DNA from 2 places in the Streptomyces sp. NPDC050549 genome. Region 2 is predicted to be linked to the other one. Evidence: riboswitches for the same ligand, from Rfam matches in the RefSeq annotation. Region 2 holds a riboswitch; the other holds the start of a gene.
The links. Region 2 has a riboswitch for S-adenosylmethionine ahead of AB0I51_RS38235 (aminotransferase class V-fold PLP-dependent enzyme). Riboswitches for the same ligand answer to the same signal wherever they lie in the genome.
Positions count from the first base shown of each region.

Region 1: it holds a riboswitch for S-adenosylmethionine, as region 2 does, so the genes downstream of both, thrC (threonine synthase) here and AB0I51_RS38235 (aminotransferase class V-fold PLP-dependent enzyme) in region 2, are expected to answer to the same signal.

Region 1 covers NZ_JBFAJD010000002.1:40,797-47,839, forward strand. The annotation lists gene AB0I51_RS04230 (trehalose-6-phosphate synthase) at 16-1,515, opposite strand; gene AB0I51_RS04235 (glucosyl-3-phosphoglycerate synthase) at 1,613-2,557, opposite strand; SAM riboswitch class I at 2,740-2,896, shown strand; gene thrC (threonine synthase) at 2,914-4,245, shown strand; gene AB0I51_RS04245 (MoaD/ThiS family protein) at 4,338-4,613, shown strand; gene AB0I51_RS04250 (cold-shock protein) at 5,045-5,251, shown strand; gene groL (chaperonin GroEL) at 5,592-7,043, shown strand, end outside.
Region 2 covers NZ_JBFAJD010000038.1:81,535-88,577, forward strand. The annotation lists gene AB0I51_RS38205 (NlpC/P60 family protein) at 1-60, opposite strand, end outside; gene AB0I51_RS38210 (NYN domain-containing protein) at 271-1,614, opposite strand; gene AB0I51_RS38215 (hypothetical protein) at 1,652-1,891, opposite strand; gene AB0I51_RS38220 (rhomboid family intramembrane serine protease) at 2,053-2,787, shown strand; gene AB0I51_RS38225 (Lrp/AsnC ligand binding domain-containing protein) at 2,784-3,065, shown strand; gene AB0I51_RS38230 (hypothetical protein) at 3,147-3,782, opposite strand; gene AB0I51_RS38235 (aminotransferase class V-fold PLP-dependent enzyme) at 3,793-5,154, opposite strand; SAM riboswitch class IV at 5,320-5,436, opposite strand; gene trpD (anthranilate phosphoribosyltransferase) at 5,513-6,577, opposite strand; gene AB0I51_RS38245 (ubiquinol-cytochrome c reductase cytochrome b subunit) at 6,712-7,043, opposite strand, start outside.

The sequences.
Region 1 (7,043 bases), on a different contig from region 2:
TCCGGTGCTCGCCGCTCAACTCGCCTGATCCCGCAGCGCGTTCAGCTGGTCCAGGAACCACTGGGCCGGGGGAAGCGCCGTAGCCGCGGCGGCCAGGCTCTTTGTCCGCTCGGCGCGTTCCCCGACGGGCATGGTGAGCGCCTCGTGGAGGGCGTCGGCCGTGCCGATCACGTCGTACGGGTTGACGGCGATCGCGTCCTTGCCCAGTTCCTGGAACGCGCCCGCCTCCCGGGAGAGGACCAGCGCGCAGCCCTCGTCGGAGACGACCGGAACCTCCTTGGCGACGAGGTTCATGCCGTCGCGGATGGGGTTGACGAGGGCCACGTCGGCGAGGCGGTACGCGGCCAGCGAGCGGGCGAAGTCGTCCTTGACGTGGAGGACGACCGGGGTCCAACCGGGCTTGCCGTAAAGGGAGTTGATCTCGTCGGCGACCCGTTGCACCTCGGCCGTGTAGTCCCGGTACACGGCGAGGTCCTGCCGGGACGGGTAGGCGAAGGCCACGTGCACGACCCGCTCGTGCCACTCGGGGTGGTCGTCGAGCAGCTGCCGGTACGCCAGCAGCCCGCGCACGATGTTCTTCGACAGCTCGGTCCGGTCCACCCGGACGATGGCCTTGCGGCCCTCGCCGATCTCCTCGCGCAGCGCGACCATCCGCTCCTCGACGTCCGCCTGGTGCGAGCGGGTGTGCAGGAACTCGGCGTCGGCGCCCAGCCCGTGGACACCGATGAGCGTCCTGCGGGTGATCCGCTCCTTCTCCAGGTGCTCGATCGACCGGGGCGCGCCGGACGGCCACTTGGGGAGCCACCTGTACGGGTCGAGCCCCTGCACGCAGTTCTCGAACGCCGTCGCCCACCGCCAGGTCAGGAACCCCACCCGGTCCGCCCCGAGCATGCCTTCCATCAGCCGCACCTGGATGTCGTCCGGAAGCATCGAGAAGTACTCCACCGGCGCCCACGGCGTGTGCGAGAAGTGCCCGATCCGCAGGTCCGGCCTCAACTCCCTCAGCATCCCTGGCACCAGACACAGGTGGTAGTCCTGCACCAGCACCGCCGCGCCCTCGGCCGCCTCTTCGGCCAGCGCCTCGGCGAACGCCCGGTTGTACGTCTCGTACGACGCCCACTGGCGCCGGAACTCCGCGTCGAAGACCGGCTCCAGCGGGGTCTGGTACAGCATGTGGTGGACGAACCACAGCACGGAGTTGGCGATCCCGTTGTACGCGTCGGCGTGCACGTCGGCCGGGATGGCGAGCATGCGCACGCCGTCCTCGCCGACGCCCCGCCGGACCGCCTCCCGGTCGCCGTCGGACAGCGCCGAGCACACCCACAGCGCCCCCGCGTCCGGACCGATCGCCGACAGCCCGGACACCAGCCCGCCGCCGCCGCGCCGGGCATGCAGCGAACCGTCGTCGCCCACCTCGTACGAGACCGGACCGCGATTGGACGCGACGAGCACCTGAGCTGCACCGGACGTGGACGACGTGGACGAGGTGGACGAGGTGGACGACGTAGAAGCCATACGGCACAACCTAGCCCGGCCCGGAAACCCTCAAACGTACGGACGCCCCGCGGCGGACCGTCCGAGTCCGTATACGGCCCCCGGGCCGTGCCGCCGGCTAGGCCACCTTGCGCGACTGGTACTCGGTGATGTCCGCCATCGGCGGCCGTTCCTCGGTGTCCACGGAGTACGTGCGCGGCTCGAAACCCTCCGGCCCCCGCTCGAACTGTGTGAGGGACGGCCGGATGAGATGCCCGCGGGCCAGCCTCAGCTGTGCCGTGCGGTAGATCTGCGCTGCCATGCGGCCCAGCGCCTGCCCGTCCTGGTGCCGGTGCTTGCGCACACCCACGTCGACCTGCGCGAGGGCGTCCAGGCCCACCAGGTGCAGCGCGTCGACGAGCATGCCCAGCTCGACGCCGTAGCCGACGGGGAACGGGAGCTGCTCCAGCAGGGAGCGGCGGGCCGCGTACTCGCCTCCCAACGGCTGCACGAATCCGGCCAGTTGAGGCCAGTGCATGTTGAGCAGCGGGCGGGCCATCAGTTCGGTGACGCGTCCGCCCTGGCCGGCGGCGCCGCCCAGCGGGCGGTCGTACATCGCCTTGACGAGGTCGACGCCGGGGTCGGTGAGCAGCGGGCCCACGATTCCGGTGACGAAGTCGGAGGAGAACTCCTTCAGGTCCGCGTCGATGAAGCAGACGATGTCGCTGCTGGTGACCAGCAGCGAGCGCCACAGCACCTCGCCCTTGCCGGGCACGGCGGGGATGCGGGGCAGGATGTCGTCCCGGTGCACGACCCGGGCGCCCGCCGCGGCGGCCACCTCGGAGGTGCGGTCGGTGGACCCGGAGTCGACGACGACGATCTCGTCGACGAGCGGGACCTGCTGCATGAGGTCGTGGCGGATGATCGCGACGATGTCACCGACCGTCGCTTCCTCGTTCAGCGCGGGCAGCACGACGGAGACCGACTGGCCCGTGCGGTGCTTCGCGGCCAGGATCTTGTGGAGCGGCCGATCGGTCAGGGACCAGGAGCGGGTGCTCAGCCAGTGCTCGACTTCCTTCAGCACGTTGCGCGGCTCCTCTGCGTTCTCTCGGCGAGGGCTGGTCACAGACAGTGAGTATGTGATCCATCTCGCGGTTCGGACGGCTCACTCAACTGTCCTGGCCTTCGGTTACAGTCTTGAACAACGCTGATGACCATCGCATGTCGGGGGCCGTCGGCGGGACAATCGCATACACAACTGAACACCGCTCATCCAGAGGGGCAGAGGGATACGGCCCGATGAAGCCCCGGCAACCCTCCAGCCGGTCTTGTCACGCAGGTACACGCTGACGTGGTGAGGCTCCCGGCTCGGGAAGGTGCCAAATCCGTCTCACGGCGAGATGCGTCGTGAGGAAGATGAGGAGAAAGGGCCTCGCCTCCATGGCTGCGCAGACTGTTGCAAGCACCACGAACCCCGCGAAGACGGACACGACCGCCGCGGACCCGAACCCCACGGACACCGTTGATCTCGGCCCCGCCGCCGCGCTGTCCTGCCGTGAGTGCGGCCACCGCGTCCCGCTCGGCCCGGTCTTCGCCTGCGAGGAGTGTTTCGGCCCGCTGGAGATCGCCTACGACTTCTCGGCCTACGACACCGAAGAGCTCCGCAAGCAGATCGAAGCGGGCCCCGCGAACATCTGGCGTTACGCGCCCCTCCTGCCCGTCCCCGCCGATGTGGCGACCAAGCCGAACATCAACCCCGGCTGGACCAAGCTCGTCCAGGCCGACAACCTCGCCCGCGAACTGGGCGTCGACGCGGGCAAGTTGTTCGTGAAGGACGACTCCGGCAACCCGACGCACTCCTTCAAGGACCGTGTCGTGGCCCAGGCCATCGAGGCCGCCCGCGCGTTCGACTTCACCACCCTGTCCTGCTCCTCCACCGGCAACCTCGCGGGCGCCGTCGGCGCCGCCGCCGCCCGCGCCGGCTTCCGCTCCTGCGTGTTCATCCCGCACGACCTGGAAGAGGGCAAGATCGTCATGGCCGCGATCTACGGCGGCGAGCTGGTCGGCATCGAGGGCAACTACGACGACGTGAACCGCTTCTGCTCCGAGCTGATCGGCGACCCGGCCGGCGAGGGCTGGGGCTTCGTCAACGTCAACCTGCGGCCGTACTACGCGGAGGGCTCCAAGACCCTGGCGTACGAGATCTGCGAGCAGCTCGGCTGGCGGCTTCCCGACCAGCTGGTCGTGCCGATCGCCTCCGGCTCGCAGCTCACGAAGATCGACAAGGGTCTGCAGGAGCTGATCAAGCTCGGGCTCGTCGAGGACAGGCCGTACAAGATCTTCGGCGCCCAGGCGGAGGGCTGCTCGCCGGTGTCCGTGGCCTACAAGGCCGGGCACGACGTCGTACGCCCGCAGAAGCCGAACACCATCGCCAAGTCGCTGGCGATCGGGAACCCGGCGGACGGTCCCTATGTTCTCGACATCGCCCGGCGTACCGGTGGGGCGGTGGAGGACGTCAACGACGAGCAGGTCGTCGACGCGATCAAGCTGCTCGCGCGGACCGAGGGCATCTTCGCGGAGACCGCGGGCGGGGTGACCGTCGGTGTGGCGAAGAAGCTGATCGAGAACGGACTGCTGGACCCGACGCTGACCACCGTCGTGCTGAACACCGGGGACGGTCTGAAGACGCTGGACGCGGTTGCCGGTACCGGGCTCACCGCGACCATCCGGCCGAGCCTCGAGTCGTTCAGGGAAGCTGGGCTCGCGTCCTAGCTTCGTTGTTTTTCGCCTGCGGGTCCGGTGGGGGCTGGTCGCGCAGTTCCCCGCGCCCCTAAAGGCCCCCACCTGACCGGAGGTTGAAAGTCATGAGCGTGACCGTTCGCATCCCCACCATCCTGCGCACCTACACCGGCGGCAAGGCAGAGGTCGCCGCCGAGGGCGCCACCCTCGCCGAGGTCATCAGCGACCTGGAGAAGAACCACACCGGGATCTCCGCGCGTGTGCTCGACGACCAGGGCAAGCTGCGCCGGTTCGTCAATGTGTACGTCAACGACGACGACGTCCGCTTCGAGCAGGGGCTGGAGACGGCCACCCCGGACGGGGCCGGAGTCTCGATCATTCCGGCCGTCGCCGGCGGCTGATCGTTACCCTAGGTAACATCGATTACCAAGAGTTCATCGAATTGCCCCCTCCGTGAGAGAAGCGGAGGGGGCAATTCTCTATGATTGAGCGGGGTACAGTTGGGGAACGCGCTCCACTCCGCATGCCGAACGCATATGAGTACCGGCTCCGTGTGCGATGAGAAGTAGCCAAAGTGTGCAGGTCTTATGCACCTTATGTTCCCTTTATCGGGCCCGACTTGCCCTGAAGTCGGACGAATTCTCCGTAAATTCCCGACCGGTCCTGCCCGGAATTCTCGTCGGATTGACCTGTTGCAGACGGCAGTTGGACGGATACATTCGGCCGCGGTCGACGCGTTCCGGCGCACGCCCCCAATCCTGTGGGGGGTGAGGTCTGACCCGGATCCGCGAAGTGTGGATCCGTGCAAGGGCCAGTAATAGGGGAGTTAGGCATGGCTCAGGGCACCGTCAAATGGTTCAACGCGGAGAAGGGGTACGGCTTCATCGCGGTCGACGGTGGTGCGGATGTTTTCGTCCACTACAGCGCGATTCAGATGGACGGCTACCGCACCCTGGAAGAGGGTCAGCGGGTCGATTTCGAGATCTCGCAGGGTCAGAAGGGGCCGCAGGCGGACATGGTCCGGCTCGCGACCGGCTGAAGCACGCGCCGACGAACAGCAGCGACGTTCTTCGTTCCTCACCGAAGGGCTCGTACTCCTGGGGGGTCACCTCCTGGGGTACGGGCCCTTCGGCATGCTCGGAGCCGGGTCGCGGCCGGGCCCGTGCCAGGGGGTCAGAACCTGGTAGCCGCTTGCACTCGACCATGCCGAGTGCTAATCATTGGCGTTAGCACTCTGAAGGTGAGAGTGATAACGAAGGACCGGGTCGGTGAGGCCCGCAGGCCAGGTGGTGCAAGGAACCACGGGGCAGGCAGGCCGTCCGTCGCGGGCGCCAGCGCGGTCCGGAGCAATCCACCCCAGTCCGGGAGGACCACTTCACATGGCCAAGATCATCGCGTTCGACGAGGAGGCACGGCGCGGTCTCGAGCGCGGGATGAACCAGCTCGCCGACGCCGTCAAGGTCACCCTTGGCCCCAAGGGCCGCAACGTCGTCCTCGAGAAGAAGTGGGGCGCCCCCACGATCACCAACGATGGTGTTTCCATCGCCAAGGAGATCGAGCTCGAGGACCCGTACGAAAAGATCGGCGCCGAGCTGGTCAAGGAAGTCGCCAAGAAGACGGACGACGTCGCCGGTGACGGTACGACCACCGCGACCGTCCTCGCCCAGGCCCTCGTCAAGGAGGGTCTGCGCAACGTAGCCGCGGGCGCCAACCCGATGGCCCTCAAGCGCGGTATCGAGAAGGCCGTCGAGGCCGTCTCCGGTGCCCTGCTGGAGCAGGCCAAGGACGTGGAGACCAAGGAGCAGATCGCTTCCACGGCCTCCATCTCCGCCGCCGACACCCAGATCGGCGAGCTCATCGCCGAGGCGATGGACAAGGTCGGCAAGGAAGGCGTCATCACCGTCGAGGAGTCGCAGACCTTCGGTCTGGAGCTTGAGCTCACCGAGGGCATGCGCTTCGACAAGGGCTACATCTCGGCGTACTTCGCCACCGACATGGAGCGTATGGAGGCCGTCCTCGACGACCCGTACATCCTGATCGCCAACTCGAAGATCGCCAACGTCAAGGACCTGCTCCCGCTCCTGGAGAAGGTCATGCAGTCGGGCAAGCCGCTGCTGATCATCGCCGAGGACGTCGAGGGCGAGGCCCTGTCCACGCTGGTCGTCAACAAGATCCGCGGCACCTTCAAGTCCGTCGCTGTCAAGGCTCCGGGCTTCGGCGACCGCCGCAAGGCCATGCTCGGCGACATCGCCATCCTCACGGGCGGCGAGGTCATCTCCGAGGAGGTCGGCCTCAAGCTGGAGAACGCGACCGTGGACCTCCTCGGCCGCGCCCGCAAGGTCGTCATCACCAAGGACGAGACCACCATCGTCGACGGCTCCGGCTCCGCCGACCAGGTCGCCGGCCGGGTCAACCAGATCCGCGCCGAGATCGAGAACAGCGACTCGGACTACGACCGCGAGAAGCTCCAGGAGCGCCTCGCCAAGCTCGCCGGCGGCGTCGCCGTCATCAAGGCGGGCGCGGCCACCGAGGTCGAGCTCAAGGAGCGCAAGCACCGCATCGAGGACGCCGTTCGCAACGCGAAGGCGGCCGTCGAGGAGGGCATCGTCGCCGGTGGTGGCGTCGCGCTCATCCAGGCGGGCCACGTCTTCGAGAAGCTCGAGCTCGAAGGTGACGAGGCCACCGGTGCCGCGATCGTGAAGCTGGCCCTCGAGGCCCCGCTGAAGCAGATCGCCGTCAACGCCGGCCTCGAAGGCGGCGTCGTGGTGGAGAAGGTCCGCAACCTCACCCCGGGTCACGGCCTCAACGCCGCGACCGGTGAGTACGTCGAC
Region 2 (7,043 bases):
GGTGGTCAGCACAGTGACGCGCGTGCGGCTCGGCTGCTTCGGTCGACGATGGGACGCCACGGAGTCGAGCTCCTTCTATTGAGTGATCACCCGTTCGGAGGTTCGAGGCACGACCCTAGTGACGTTTCTGTGATCAGTTCAAATCCTCACACGAAAAAATGCCGTCACTCAAAGCATTCTTTGCACATAACCAACATGCAGTGATGGCCGATTGACGCTACGTTGCGTGACCGATCGGTCAATTCCGGCATTAAACCTGTACGTTGACCTTCACGACAGTCGCTTGAGGAGTACCGCAGAAGCGACGGGCCGCGCACCCACCTTCGCGATGCCGTCGGCCACCTCGCGGTCGGTCGAGGCCACGATGACCGGCCGGCCCGGCGGCTCGGCGCGCACCAGCTGACGGATCAACTCGTCGGCGGTGACACCCGGTTTGGAGAACAGCACCCGCACTCCGCGCGGCGGCGCAAGCAGCACCGGAGCGGCCAGCTCGGCCCCGTCGAAGACACAGGTGACCTCGGCGCCGGTCTGGGCGGCCAGCTGGGAGAGCTGCCCCAGCAGCCTCAACCGCTGCTTCTCCAGGGGCATTTGGGGATAGCCGGTCTTCGTGACGTTGTAGCCGTCGACCACCAGATGGGCCTGGGGCAGCGCGAGCAACTGGTCGAGGATCGCGGGATCGTTCTCGGACAGCGCCCGCGCCGCGATGTCTTTGGGGGTCATTCGTCCCGGTTCGACCGCGTCGACGGTCTCGGCGGGCCGTACGGAGACGGGCGGCAGCGCCAGTTCCCTGCGCAGCCCCTGGGTCGCCTCCAGCACGGTGTCGAGCAGCAGCCGTACCCGCATGTCCTCGACGCTGCGCCCCTCCCGGGCCGCCTTGCGGGTGGCCTCCAGGGCCGCCTCCGCCTCGGCGAGCCGGGCCTTGAGCCGCCGGGTCTCGACCTCGCCCGCGGAGAGCTGGGCCTGCCCCTCGGCGCGCGCGGCGTCCGTCTCGGCCCGCAGCTTGCGCAGAGCGGCCTCACCGCGCTTGATGTCGCTGTGCGCGGAACGCAACTTGCGGTGAAGCGATTCCACTTCCTTCTTCGCCGCGTCCAGCTCGGTGCGCAGCCGCTCGGTCTCGGTCCGGGTGGCATCCCGCGCCTGCGCCAACTCCTCGCGCAGCCGCTCCAGTTCGGCCCGGTTCTCCTCGTCTGCACGCTCGGCGTCGGCGCGCAGCGCCTCCTCGCCGGCGGCGGTCACCAGTTTGACCCAGCCGGTGGGGCGCAGAACATAGGCCGCGGCCGCCACGTCGAGCGGATCCGCGGCCGGGGGCGGCGAGCCGGAGTCGAGCGCGCCGGTGAGCTCCGGCTGGGTCTCTCTCAGCTTCTCCCCGATACGCTGCCGGAACAGCGGATCGGTCTCCAGCGCGGCGGCCATGGCGTTGCCGGCGAACTTGGCGCGCCGGTTGGGGGCGAAGCGGGCGTACTGTCGTAGCTGCGCGGGCAGTTCGCCGACGGTGAGCCCACCGAAGCCGTCCGACACAATCTGTACGACTCTTCTCCGCACGCCGTCGGGCAGCGGACGGTCGAGCACCTCGGCGGCGCCGTCGCCCGGCCCCCCGCCCGAGTTCTCCACCATCCCTCACACCCCAATACGTGTGCGGGGCCGCTCCCTCTCAGGAGCCGGCGCCCGGCCTGTCCACGAGTTCCACCTGATCCACGGCGTTGCACCAGCGGCAGCGCACCGACTCGATGGTCTCACTGACCACCTCGCGCTCCTCCACCTTCGGCTCACCCGCCAGGTCCAGGTGGAGGTACTCCACGACCTTCGACGAACGCGTCACGTCGAAGCGCGTGAGGTTGCCGCAGAGGGTGCAGCGCCACCGCGTCGAGGCGGTCGGCAGGGGTACCGTCATCGTGGCTGTCCGCTTCCTTCTTGTTCCAGTTTCCGTGATCGCCGGTTTCCCCGGCGAGTGTGGCTCGTAACCCTACGGCCTGGCGGGTACTCGCCGCTCGGCCGTCCGCAGCGGCGAGGCACTCCGCCCCGGTACGTCCTGTTGCGCCATGCTCTGTATCCATGATCAGCAACTGGGGAACAGCGGCCGTCAGAGCCCTCCGGAACACCTCGGCACCGATGACATACGCCCTGATCGCCCTGTGCTGCCTGATCTTCGTTCTCGGCCCGGCCTCGGGTTTCGTCCCGTCCTACGGCACCGGAGACGCGCTGCTCGCCGCCCAGCGGGCGTACTTCCACCGCTGGGGAGTGGTACCGGCCGACCTGTTCGCCAGCCCCACCCGGGAGGCCCTGACCCCCGTCACGGCCCTGTTCGTCCACGGCAGCTGGATCCACCTCCTCGGCAACATGCTCTTCCTCTACGTCTTCGGGGCGATGACCGAGGAACGGCTGGGACGAGTCGAATTCATCCTGTTCTACGTGGTCTGCGGCTATCTGGCGCTGCTGGGCTACGCGCTGGCCAACGCCGGCTCCGCACAGTCCCTTGTCGGCGCGTCCGGGGCGATCTCGGCGGTCCTCGGGGCGTTCCTGTACCTCTTCCCCCGGGCCCGCGTGACGAGCCTCCTCCCCTTCCTCTTCTTTCTGCCGCTGCGCTTCCCCGCGTGGGTCGTACTCCCGTTCTGGGCGGCCCTCCAGTGGCTGGCGGCGGGCCAGGCCGCCCAGGGACCGGGGGTGGCGTACCTCGCCCACCTGGTGGGCTTCACGCTGGGCTTCGGCTACGCGTGGGCCAGATTCGGCCGTACCACTAGAGTGAAGGCCGCCCCAGCAACGGTCCCCGAGGGAGAGAACCAGCCGTGATCACCGCGATCGTCCTCATCAAGACCAGCGTGGACCGGATTCCGGAGATCGCCGAGTCGATCGCCGCGCTCGAATCCGTGAGCGAGGTCTTCTCCGTCACCGGTACGTACGACTTGATCGCGATGGTGCGGGTCCGGCAGCACGAGGACCTCGCGGAGGTCATCCCCGGCCGGATCAGCAAGATCCCCGGAGTGGAGGGGACGGACACGCACGTGGCGTTCCGGACGTACTCCCAGCATGATCTCGAAGCCGCGTTCGCGATCGGGCTGGACTCCTAGCGCGCGTTCAGCCGCTTCCACAGAGTGACCAGCGCGCCCCAGTTCACGACCTCCCAGGCCGGTATCTCGGTGCGGTGCGGGTCACCGTGCCCGTCCCTGCCCCGCAGGACGAGCCGGACGTCCCGGGGCCGCAGCCACCAGGACGCCGGCACGGGAAAGTCCGGCAGGCCGACGGCGGGATACGGCTCCCGCATCTCGGCCCAGCGGTAGGGGGAGCAGCCCGCCCGGTACGAACACCCCGTGCGCGTCCGCCGTGAGCGGGCCGAAGGTGACCTGCCGGCCCTTCCCGATCCGGTCGAGCAGCGCCGGTGCCCGGGCCTCGGCCACCCGCTTGCGGATGTGCTCGGCGGCGGACCGGATCCGCAGGTTCTCGAAGGGCTCGACGACCATCGGTCCCAGCACGGTCCGCCGCTCGTCGAGCAGGAAGCCCTGTTCCGTCCCGTCGCCGAACCGCAGCAGGTGCCGGTGGGCCAGGGTGTACCGGGCCCTGTCTCCCTGCTCGTTGGTCGTGACGATCACGTCGACGGTGGAGCGCCAGCGCGTCACGTCGGCCCATCGACGGACCTGCGCACCGGACCCGAGGACGAGCCCCTCCTCGTAGAGGTGGACGCGCTTCCCGCCGAGGAGACTCGGCGCACGCCGTACGACCGCGTCGCCCAGCGGCTCGCCAAGCCCCTCGGCCGCCGCCGCTCCACTCACCCCGGATGGAATCCCCACCCTTGGACGGTCACACGGCCGGCACGCAACGGCCGTCCTGCGTACGGTAGTTCCACTTGGCGCCGACGGTCACGAGTTCCCGTACGGCCGTCACGAAGCGCTCGATGTGCTCGTCCGGGGTGCCCGCGCCGAAGCTCACGCGGATCGCGTTGAGGGACTTCTCGCCCGGGGCGGCCTCGGGGGCGCCGCACTCGCCCTGGGTCTGCGGGTCGCTGCCGAGCAGGGTGCGGACGAGGGGGTGGGCGCAGAAGAGGCCGTCGCGGACGCCGATGCCGTACTCGGCGGAGAGGGCGGCGGCGAAGTGCGAGCTGTTCCAGCCCTCGACGACGAAGGAGATGACGCCGACGCGCGGGGCGTCGTCACCGAAGAGGGACAGGACACGGACCGCCGGGACCTCGGCCAGACCCGCCCGCACCTTCTCGATCAGGTACTGCTCGCGGGCGACCAGTGTGTCGAAGCCGGCCTCGGTGAGCGCCCTGCAGGCCGACGCGATGGAGTAGGCGCCGATGACGTTCGGGGAGCCGGCCTCGTGCCGGGCGGCGCTGTCGTGCCACTCGACGTCCACTCCCCCGTCCTCTCGCCGGGTGACCTTGCGGCTGGCGCCGCCGCCGGCGAGGTAGGGGTCGGCCGCCCGGAGCCAGTCGGCGCGGCCGGCGAGGACGCCGGAGCCGAAGGGGGCGTAGAGCTTGTGGCCGGAGAAGGCGATCCAGTCGACGTCGAGGTCCTGGACGGACACCGGGTGGTGCGGGGCGAGCTGGGCGGCGTCCAGGACGATCCGGGCGCCGTGGGCGTGCGCGGCGGTGGCGAGTTCGCGGACCGGCCACAGCTCGCCGGTGACGTTCGAGGCGCCGGTGACACAGACCAGGGCCGGGCCCTGCGGGTCCCGGGCGGCGAGGGCCCGCTCCAGGGTCTCGACGGCCTGGGCCGGGGTGCGCGGAGCGTTGAGGTAGGTGACCCGGGCGTCCTTCCAGGGCAGCAGGGACGCGTGGTGCTCGGTCTCGAAGACGAAGACCTGGCAGCCGGCGGGGAGGGCGGCGGCGAGAAGGTTGAGGGAGTCGGTCGTCGAGCGGGTGAAGATCAGCTGGTCGTCGGCGCGGCAGTCGAGGAACTCGGAGACGGTCTTCCGCGCGTTCTCGAAGAGGTCCGTCGACAGCTGGGAGAGGTAGCCGGCGCCGCGGTGGACGCTGCCGTAGTACGGGGCGTAGGCCGCCACGTCGTCCCAGACGCGCTGCAGGGCCGGGGCGCTGGCCGCGTAGTCGAGCGCCGCGTAGGTGACCTCGCCGCCCGTGACGAGCGGGACGGTGACATCCCGGCCGAGAACGGGCAGCTGGGCACAAATGGTCTGAACGGCGGCAGTGGTGGAGACAGACATGGCGAACTCCTGTGAGAGGCAAGGCGGAACCACCGTGCGAGCGGGCAGGGCTCAAGCACGGACAGGGTGAAAGGGGGTGTGCGGAGGCGGGGCTCGGCGCCCTATCGCATTCGCTTGCTCACAGAGGGCTCCCTCGATGACCAGGACCCCTGGTGTCTTTCGAGGGGCCCGCGCTTGCCGCAGACCTCGCTGCCTACGGCCTGGTCTTCACCCGGGGCACCCCGCCACGGACGGAGGGTTGCCGGACAGTCGGCCGGGGCCTCATGACTGTCACTCATGACCTGGTCGGAAAACTTACGTGAGGTGATCGTCGTCCCGCAACCCGTGTCCGGATCGCGGGACGACGACCGCCGTACGGCTACGCGTTGGTGGCCGCCGCCCAGCGCTCCAGAGTCCGCTTGGCCGCCCCCGAGTCGATCGACTCCGCGGCCTTCTCCATCCCGCCCCGGATCCGGTCCGCCAACGGCCCGTCCCCCCGCTCCAGCGCCACCAGGGCAGCCGCCGAGTTCAGGAGTACGGCGTCGCGCACCGGGCCCGTCTCGCCGTCCAGGAGGCGGCGGGCGACACCGGCGTTGTAGTCGGGGTCGGCACCGCGCAGCGCCTCGATGGGGACCAGCCGGAGGCCGACGTCCCTGGGGTCGAAGGCCTCCTCGGTGACCTTGCCGTCGCGGACGATCCACACCCGGGAGGTGGCCGTGGTCGTCAGCTCGTCGAGGCCGTCGTCGCCGCGGAACACCAGCGCGGACGAACCGCGTTCGGCGAGCACGCCGGCGATGAGCCCGGCCATGCGGGTGTCGAAGCAGCCGACCGCCGAGGTGGTGACGCGGGCCGGGTTGGTGAGCGGGCCCAGGAGGTTGAACGCGGTCGGAATCCCCAGGGCACCGCGGACCGCGCCGGCGAACCGCATCGCGGGGTGGAACTTGGCCGCGAAGCAGAAGGTGATCCCGGCCTCCGCCGCCACCCGCGCCACCTGCTCGGTCGGCAGGTTCAGATTGATGCCGAGCTTCTCCAGCACGTCGGAGGAGCCGCTCGCCGAGGACGCGGCCCGGTTGCCGTGCTTGACGACCTTCGCACCGGTACCGGCGATCACGATCGCGGACATCGTCGAGATGTTGACCGTCTTGGCCCGGTCGCCACCCGTACCGACGATGTCGACCGCCGGCCCCGGGATGTCCAGCGGCTTGGCGTGGGCGTACATCGCCTCGACCAGACCGGTGATCTCCTCGACCGTCTCGCCCTTGGCCCGCAGCGCCACCAGGAAGCCCGCGATCTGCGCGTCCGCGGCCTCACCGCTCATGATGCGGTCCATCGCCCACGCCGTGCCGTCGGAGTCCAGGTCCTGGCCGGCCAGCAGCGCGCTCAGTACGTCGGGCCAGGAACGGGCCGCCGCGGTGTCGCCTCCAGCGGGGGTCACAGCGCTCATACGGCCGCTCCTGGGTGTCGTAGAAAAATGGTTCAACGATGTGTCCCCACCCTATCCAGCGCGGGACACGGCGAAGGGCCCCGTCCGGTGTTCGGACGGGGCCCTTCGACTGTGGCGTGGCGACGCCTCAGCGATCAGTGGTGGCCGTGGCCGCTCGTGATCTCCTTGTACTCCTCGACGGTGGGCTTGGCGATCTGGGACTCCTCGCCGTAGTACGCCTCGCTCAGCTTGGCGCGCAGCTTCTCGGAGCCCTTGACCTTGCGCTCGACACCGTTCTCGTCGACCGTCGCGCCGATCGCGGCCGGCTCGTACTGCTGGTGCGCGGTGAGCGTGTGCAGCGCGTCCTGGCTGAGCGGCTCGTGGATCTCGACGAACTCACCGTGCGGCAGGCGCTTGATGATGCCGGACTCGCGGCCGTGCAGCACCTTGTCCTTGTCGCGGCGCTGGAGGCCGAGGCAGATCCGCT